DNA from 2 places in the Weizmannia sp. FSL W8-0676 genome. Region 1 is predicted to be linked to the other one. Evidence: riboswitches for the same ligand, from Rfam matches in the RefSeq annotation. Region 1 holds a riboswitch; the other holds the start of a gene.
The links. Region 1 has a riboswitch for thiamine pyrophosphate ahead of NST20_RS07180 (3-oxoacyl-ACP reductase). Riboswitches for the same ligand answer to the same signal wherever they lie in the genome.
Positions count from the first base shown of each region.

Region 2: it holds a riboswitch for thiamine pyrophosphate, as region 1 does, so the genes downstream of both, NST20_RS02965 (MTH1187 family thiamine-binding protein) here and NST20_RS07180 (3-oxoacyl-ACP reductase) in region 1, are expected to answer to the same signal.

Region 1 covers NZ_CP151954.1:1,480,240-1,483,445, forward strand. Annotated here, with positions in the region: gene NST20_RS07165 (GNAT family N-acetyltransferase) at 15-527, shown strand; gene NST20_RS07170 (GNAT family N-acetyltransferase) at 527-1,027, shown strand; gene NST20_RS07175 (GNAT family N-acetyltransferase) at 1,018-1,443, shown strand; TPP riboswitch at 1,492-1,603, shown strand; gene NST20_RS07180 (3-oxoacyl-ACP reductase) at 1,670-2,431, shown strand; gene thiM (hydroxyethylthiazole kinase) at 2,444-3,206, shown strand, end outside.
Region 2 covers NZ_CP151954.1:624,603-627,808, forward strand. Annotated here, with positions in the region: gene NST20_RS02960 (amidase) at 1-1,234, shown strand, start outside; TPP riboswitch at 1,339-1,442, shown strand; gene NST20_RS02965 (MTH1187 family thiamine-binding protein) at 1,524-1,847, shown strand; gene NST20_RS02970 (ABC transporter permease) at 1,798-2,595, shown strand; gene NST20_RS02975 (ABC transporter substrate-binding protein) at 2,592-3,206, shown strand, end outside.

The sequences.
Region 1 (3,206 bases):
GAATTTAACAACATATGGATGGGGAGCTGGCAGTTTTGGAAGCAAAAAATGCGTTAAGCATCCGGCGGCTGGGCGGCAAGGAAAAACTTCCGATGGATTTACTGCTCCTTGCCGACCCGTCACGCGAAATGGTGATGGCTTATGCCAACCGCGGAGAATGCTATGTGGCGGAAATTGAAGAAAAGGTGATCGGCGTTTACATCCTGCTACCGGCGAGGCCGGGAATCGTGGAATTGGCGAATGTGGCGGTTGCAAAAGAACATCAAGGGAAAGGCTTTGGAAAACGGCTTGTGCTGGATGCCATCCGGAGGGCAGGAAAAAGAGGATTTAAAACGATCGAAGTAGGCACCGGCAATTCCAGCATCAGCCAGCTGGCCTTGTATCAAAAATGCGGTTTCCGGATCTCCGGGGTGGACAGAGGCTTTTTCGTCAGGCATTATGCTGAAACGATATATGAAAACGGGATTCGCTGCCGGGATATGGTACGGTTATCCCTCGATTTGGTAGAAACGACATGCAAGGGGTAATGGAATTGGAACTGGTCTTTTACAATGATGATTTCAAGCAGCAATTGGACAACTATACAATAACGGATGATCAGCTCCGTTTCACCGGCCATCCGGATGAAGCCATTGCCCTTGCAAAAGAGGATCCGGAACGGCACCCTGTTGTTGCAGTCCGCCATAACATGATCACAAACTTTTTTGTGCTTCATGAAAAAAATGGCGCCAGGCCATATACAAGTCATCCGCATGCCATATTGCTGCGGACGTTTTCAACCGATTTCCACCAGCAGGGAAAAGGATACGCCAGGCAATGTTTAAAACAGCTGCCCCATTTTGTCCGTACCCATTTTCCGGAAATAGAGCAGATGGTTCTTGGGGTGAATACGGAAAATGTTGCTGCCCAAAATTTGTACAGACAAGCCGGGTTTGTGGATGAAGGGGGCAGGATGTTTGGAAAAAAAGGCGAATTGATTATTATGCATTACCATTTAGGCAAAGAAGGGATATACAGATGGAAATAAAAGAACTTGCAAACCGGGAAGAGTGGAAAGCAGCGTTTCCGGTGATGAAACAGCTGCGTAAACATTTGGACGAAGAACACTATCTCCAGCTGGTGGAAGAGGCGGCAGAAAAATCGGATTACAAGATGGCCGCAGTAATAGATGACGGAAACATTGTGGCGGTAACCGGCTATATGCCGATGATTACCTTGTACAACGGGCGGTTTATTTGGGTATGCGACCTGGTGACGGATGAAGCGCACAGATCAAAAGGGTACGGTGCCAGGCTTTTGGCGCATGTGGAAAAACAGGCCGGCGAAAACGGATACGGCATTGTTTCCCTGTCATCCGGCCTGCAAAGAAAAGACGCCCACCGGTTTTATGAAGAAAAAATGGATTATGATAAAGTCAGTTATGTTTTTTTAAAAAGATTGTAAACTTTACATCTTCGTTGGAAAGGGATATAATAGCTAAAAAATAATCTTTCAAACTACTAGGGGTGCCCGGATCTGGCGGGCTGAGAGAAAAACCGGCGTTTTTCAACCCTTTGGACCTGATCCGGATCATACCGGCGTAGGAAAGTAGGAATTTGTAAAAAATTTCTTGCTGATAAAGTCAGGTCTTTTCGGGCCTGGCTTTTTTGCATGGAAAGGGGTGGGACAAATGAAACTCGATGAGCAGGTGGTTGCCGTCACCGGCGGAAGCAGGGGGTTGGGCAAGGCGCTTGTAAAAGCTTTTGCAAGAGAGGGGGCGGGCGTTGTCATCAACTATTTTGAGAGTGAGGGGAAGGCAAAGGACCTTCAGCATATTTTAGGCGAAAAAGCGGTTGCCCTGAAGGCGGATGTAAGGGATCCGGTCCAGGTAAGAAAGATGTTCCGGCAGGCCGAAGCTTATTTTTCCAGGCCTGTCACGACGATTGTAAATAATGCCCTTGTGCATTTCCGCTTTGATCCGGAATCCCGGCACGATGCTTCCCGGATTTCGTGGGAGGAATACAGCCTGCAGATGGAAGGTGCGGTTCGCGGCGCATTAAATACCATCCAGGCCGGCCTTGCGGGAATGAAACGGCTGCATTTCGGCAGGGTGATCAATATTGGCACAAACCTGTTTCAAAATCCGGTTGTCGCCTACCATGATTACAATACGAGCAAGGCTGCGCTCCTCGGCTTCACCCGGAGCATGGCGAAAGATCTGGGGCAATATGGCATTACCGTTAATATGGTATCCGGCGGCCTTCTGAAAACGACGGATGCAAGTGCGGCCACATCTGAAGAGGTTTTTCAATTGATTCAGGCAACAACCCCGCTGCAAAGGGTGACAGAACCGGAAGACGTTGCGGATGCCGTGTTGTTTTTTGCATCGCCATGGGCCAGGGCGGTAACCGGGCAAAACCTCGTCGTTGACGGCGGACTTGTAATGGATTAGGAGGGAATGAAAATGGAAAAGGAAAAACCAATTGAACTGCTTGAAAAAATCAGGGAAGCCAATCCGCTTATCCATAATATCACGAATATTGTGGTGGCTAATTTCACAGCAAACGGGCTGCTGGCACTTGGCGCATCTCCGGTAATGGCCGATGCGGTGGAAGAAGTTGCCGATATGGCGAAAGCGGCAAATGCGGTCGTATTAAATATCGGCACTTTGAATGAAAAAGCCGTCGAAGCCATGATTTTGGCGGGAAAGTCTGCAAATGAAAATGGCGTTCCGGTCGTCCTTGATCCGGTAGCTGCCGGTTCAACCCGTTACCGGACAGAAACGGCAAAAAAATTGCTGAAAGAAATCCGCTTCACATCCATCAGGGGAAATGCCGGAGAAATCGCCAATCTGGTCGGAATAGATGCCAAAGTTAAAGGCGTCGATGCAGGAGATACCAGCCTGGATACGGGCGAACTCGCTTTGAAAGCAGCAAAAACGCTTCATACAACGGTCGTGGTAAGCGGCAAGACAGATGCGGTGTCAAACGGTTCCGAACTCTATCTCGTACATAACGGCCACCCGCTTTTAACAAAAGTCACCGGGACAGGCTGCCTTTTGTCCGCAGTTTGCGGCGCCTTTCTCGCTGTTGAGGAAGATCCGGTTCAGGCATCCGTTTCGGCGCTTGCGATTTACGGCGCTGCTGCGGAAATCGCAAGGGAAAAAACAGGCGGGGATTTGCCGGGCAGTTTTCAAATGGCATTTTTAGACCAGCTGGCAGAAATAG
Region 2 (3,206 bases), 860 kb from region 1:
GCTGCTCACATCCGGATCAAAACTGCTGCAGCAAAACCGCGCCAGAGAAGATGCTTTTTTTACGGCAAAATTGAGGGAAGCAGGATTTATCATCCTCGGGCAGACAAACGTGCCGGAATTTGGATTAAAAAATATTACGGAACCTGAACTTTACGGTCCGGCGCGAAATCCGTGGAATCCCCATTTTTCACCCGGCGGCTCAAGTGGCGGTTCCGCGGCTGCGGTGGCTTCCGGGATGGTACCGGTTGCCGGTGCAAGCGACGGCGGCGGATCGATCCGCATCCCTGCTTCTTTTACAAGTTTAACAGGATTAAAGCCGACAAGGGGAAGGACACCGGTCGGTCCGGGCCGCGGACGGCAATGGCAAGGGGCGGCTATTGACTTCGTGCTGGCAAAAACAGTCAGAGACAGTGCAGCGCTCCTCGATGTGCTGCAAACTGTGGAACCCGCTGCTGCTTTTCAAACGCCGCTTTTTCCGGGATATGTACAGGAACTAAAACAGAGCGGAACGAAAAAATACCGGATCGCATTTTCGGTTGCATCGCCAGTCGGGACGCCTGTCAGCCGCGACGCAAAACAGGCTGTCTATCAAACAGCAAAATGGCTGGAGCAGGAGGGCCATCTTGTGGAAGAAGCCGAAAATGGCGTTGACGGCAGGCGGCTGATGGAAAACTATTATTTAATGAACTGCGGGGAAATGGTTGCGGAACTTTCGGATTTGGAAAGCGCACTTGGACGCCCGCTTACGGAAAAAGATATGGAGCCGGTTTCGTGGGTCTTGTATGCTGCCGGGAAAAATGTCACGGCGGCGGAATACGCAAAGAGCCTTGCGGAGTGGGATAAAGCCGCAGCACAAATGGCTGCTTTCCATGAGACTTATGACCTGTATCTCACGCCTTCAACCGCGTTTCCGGCACCGAAAATCGGGGAACTTACCCAGACAGGGAAAGAGCGGGATCGATTGTTTGGCGTCACCGGGCTCCCGAAAGAAAAGCAGCAGGCGCTTGTCTATGAAATGTTTGAGCCGAGCTTAACGTTTTCCCCGTTTACGCAGCTCGCTAATTTAACCGGGCAGCCGGCGATCAGCCTGCCGGTCCATATAACGGCGGCCGGGCTTCCTTTCGGAATACAGCTGGTGGCGCCGAAAGGAAATGAACATTGGCTGCTGGATGTCGCATATGCGCTTGAACAGTCGGAACTTTGGGTTGGCATGCAGGGGAATCCCTGCCTTTAAAGCATAAATGAGGGGCTTTGTGCAGGCCCGGACGTTCTAAGGAATTGAAGGATTGAAAAGTGTTTGCCAAAAAGGATGGTTTTCATGTTACAATAAAATTACAAGAAAAAAAGCAGGGGAGCCGGTTTTGGCTGAGAGGATGCCGTTTTGCATCGACCCTTCACCTGATCTGGATAATGCCAGCGTAGGGAGTCTCATATTGAAGCATGTTTCGGCATGTTTTGGATGGACAGGCTTTCTTGCGCATGCAATGAAAGCTTTTTTATTTGAAAAAAAGGAGGAAAATTTGATGGAAAAATCGAATCAAGTAACGGTTTCTTTTTCAGTTGTTCCGCATATTAAAAGTGATGACTTATACGGTGTCGTAGACCGCGCGATCGAAGTTGTTCAAAACGCCGGCGTACGTTATGAAGTCGGGGCAATGGAAACGACGATGGAAGGCGATCTTGACGAACTGCTTGGGATCATCAAAAAAGCGCAGGATGCTTGCGTCCAAGCCGGTGCGATTGATGTCATCACATCGATCAAAATCCATTACAGGCCAAGCACCGGGGTGACAATGGATGAAAAAATTGCAAAATATCGCGAACAAGCGCCGCAGCCGGTTCGTTAACACGGCGCTCACGGCTGCCTGGCTCATTTTTTTGCTCTTCGTCTGGCAAGGGGCAACGGCCGGCTTTCATATCAGTGAATGGATGCTGCCAAAACCGACGGAAGTATGGCAGGAATTGAAAAATCTACAATGGATGGTTTGGCCCAATATTTGGCAAACTGCAAAAGAAGTATTGATCGGGCTTGCCTTTTCCATTATGATTGGCGCAGCGATTGCCGTTTTTATGGATATGGTTCCCGTTTTCCGGATGCTGGTCCGGCCGCTACTGGTCGTTTCGCAAACAATTCCGATTGTGGCGATTGCGCCGCTTTTCATCGTCTGGTTCGGATTCGGGCTCCAGTCAAAAGTTATTGTGGTCATTTTAATCTGCTTTTTCCCGCTGGCATTGAGCATCCTGGAAGGGTTTCAAACGGTGGATGATGACTTGGTGAAACTGTTAAAGACCATGCATGCATCAAAATGGCAAGTTTACAGGAAAGTCAAATTTCCGGCTGTGCTCCCTTACTTTTTTTCCGGTTTAAAAATTGCCGTTACATATAGTGTGATGGGTGCCATTATCGGTGAGTGGCTCGGCGCAAGCGAAGGGCTCGGCGTCATGCTGACAAGGGCGACAAAATCTTTTATGACTGCCCGCTTGTTTGCCATCTCCGCTGTCATCATTGGGCTCACATTTCTTTTATACGGCGCTGTTGAATGTTTGCAAAGGCTATCCGCACCATGGGTATATCGAAAGGAAGATCATCAATGAAGAAAATTTTAATCATGTTGCAGGCGGCCGTGTTGCTGCTTGCTGCCGGATGTGCCGGCAGCGGGCAGAAGGACAGCAGCAAAAAAGCGTTGCAAAAGGTGACGGTTGTGCTGGACTGGTTTCCGAACACCAATCATACCGGCCTGTATGTGGCTAAAACAAAACATTATTTTCAAAAGCAGGGCCTAGATGTGAAAATTATCCAGCCGGGAGACAATATCACGGCTGAACAGATGGTGGCCTCCGGGAAAGCGGATTTCGGGATCAGCTATCAGGAAAATGTCACCACGGCAAGGACGGAAGGAATCCCGATTGTATCCATTGCCGCGATCATCCAGCACAATACTTCCGGCTTTGCTTCTTTGAAAAAAGACAACATCACTTCTCCGAAAGATTTTGAAGGTAAACGTTACGGCGGCTGGGGTTCGCCGTCTGAAGAAGCCGTCATCAAAACGGTCATGGAAAAATACGGCGCCGACTACAGCAAAGTAAAAAATATCGTGCTCGGCCAGACGGATTTTTTCAAATCAATCGGACGTGAAGCGGATTTTGAATGGATTTATTACGGCTGGGACGGCATCCAGGCAGAGCGGAACGGGAAAAAACTGAAT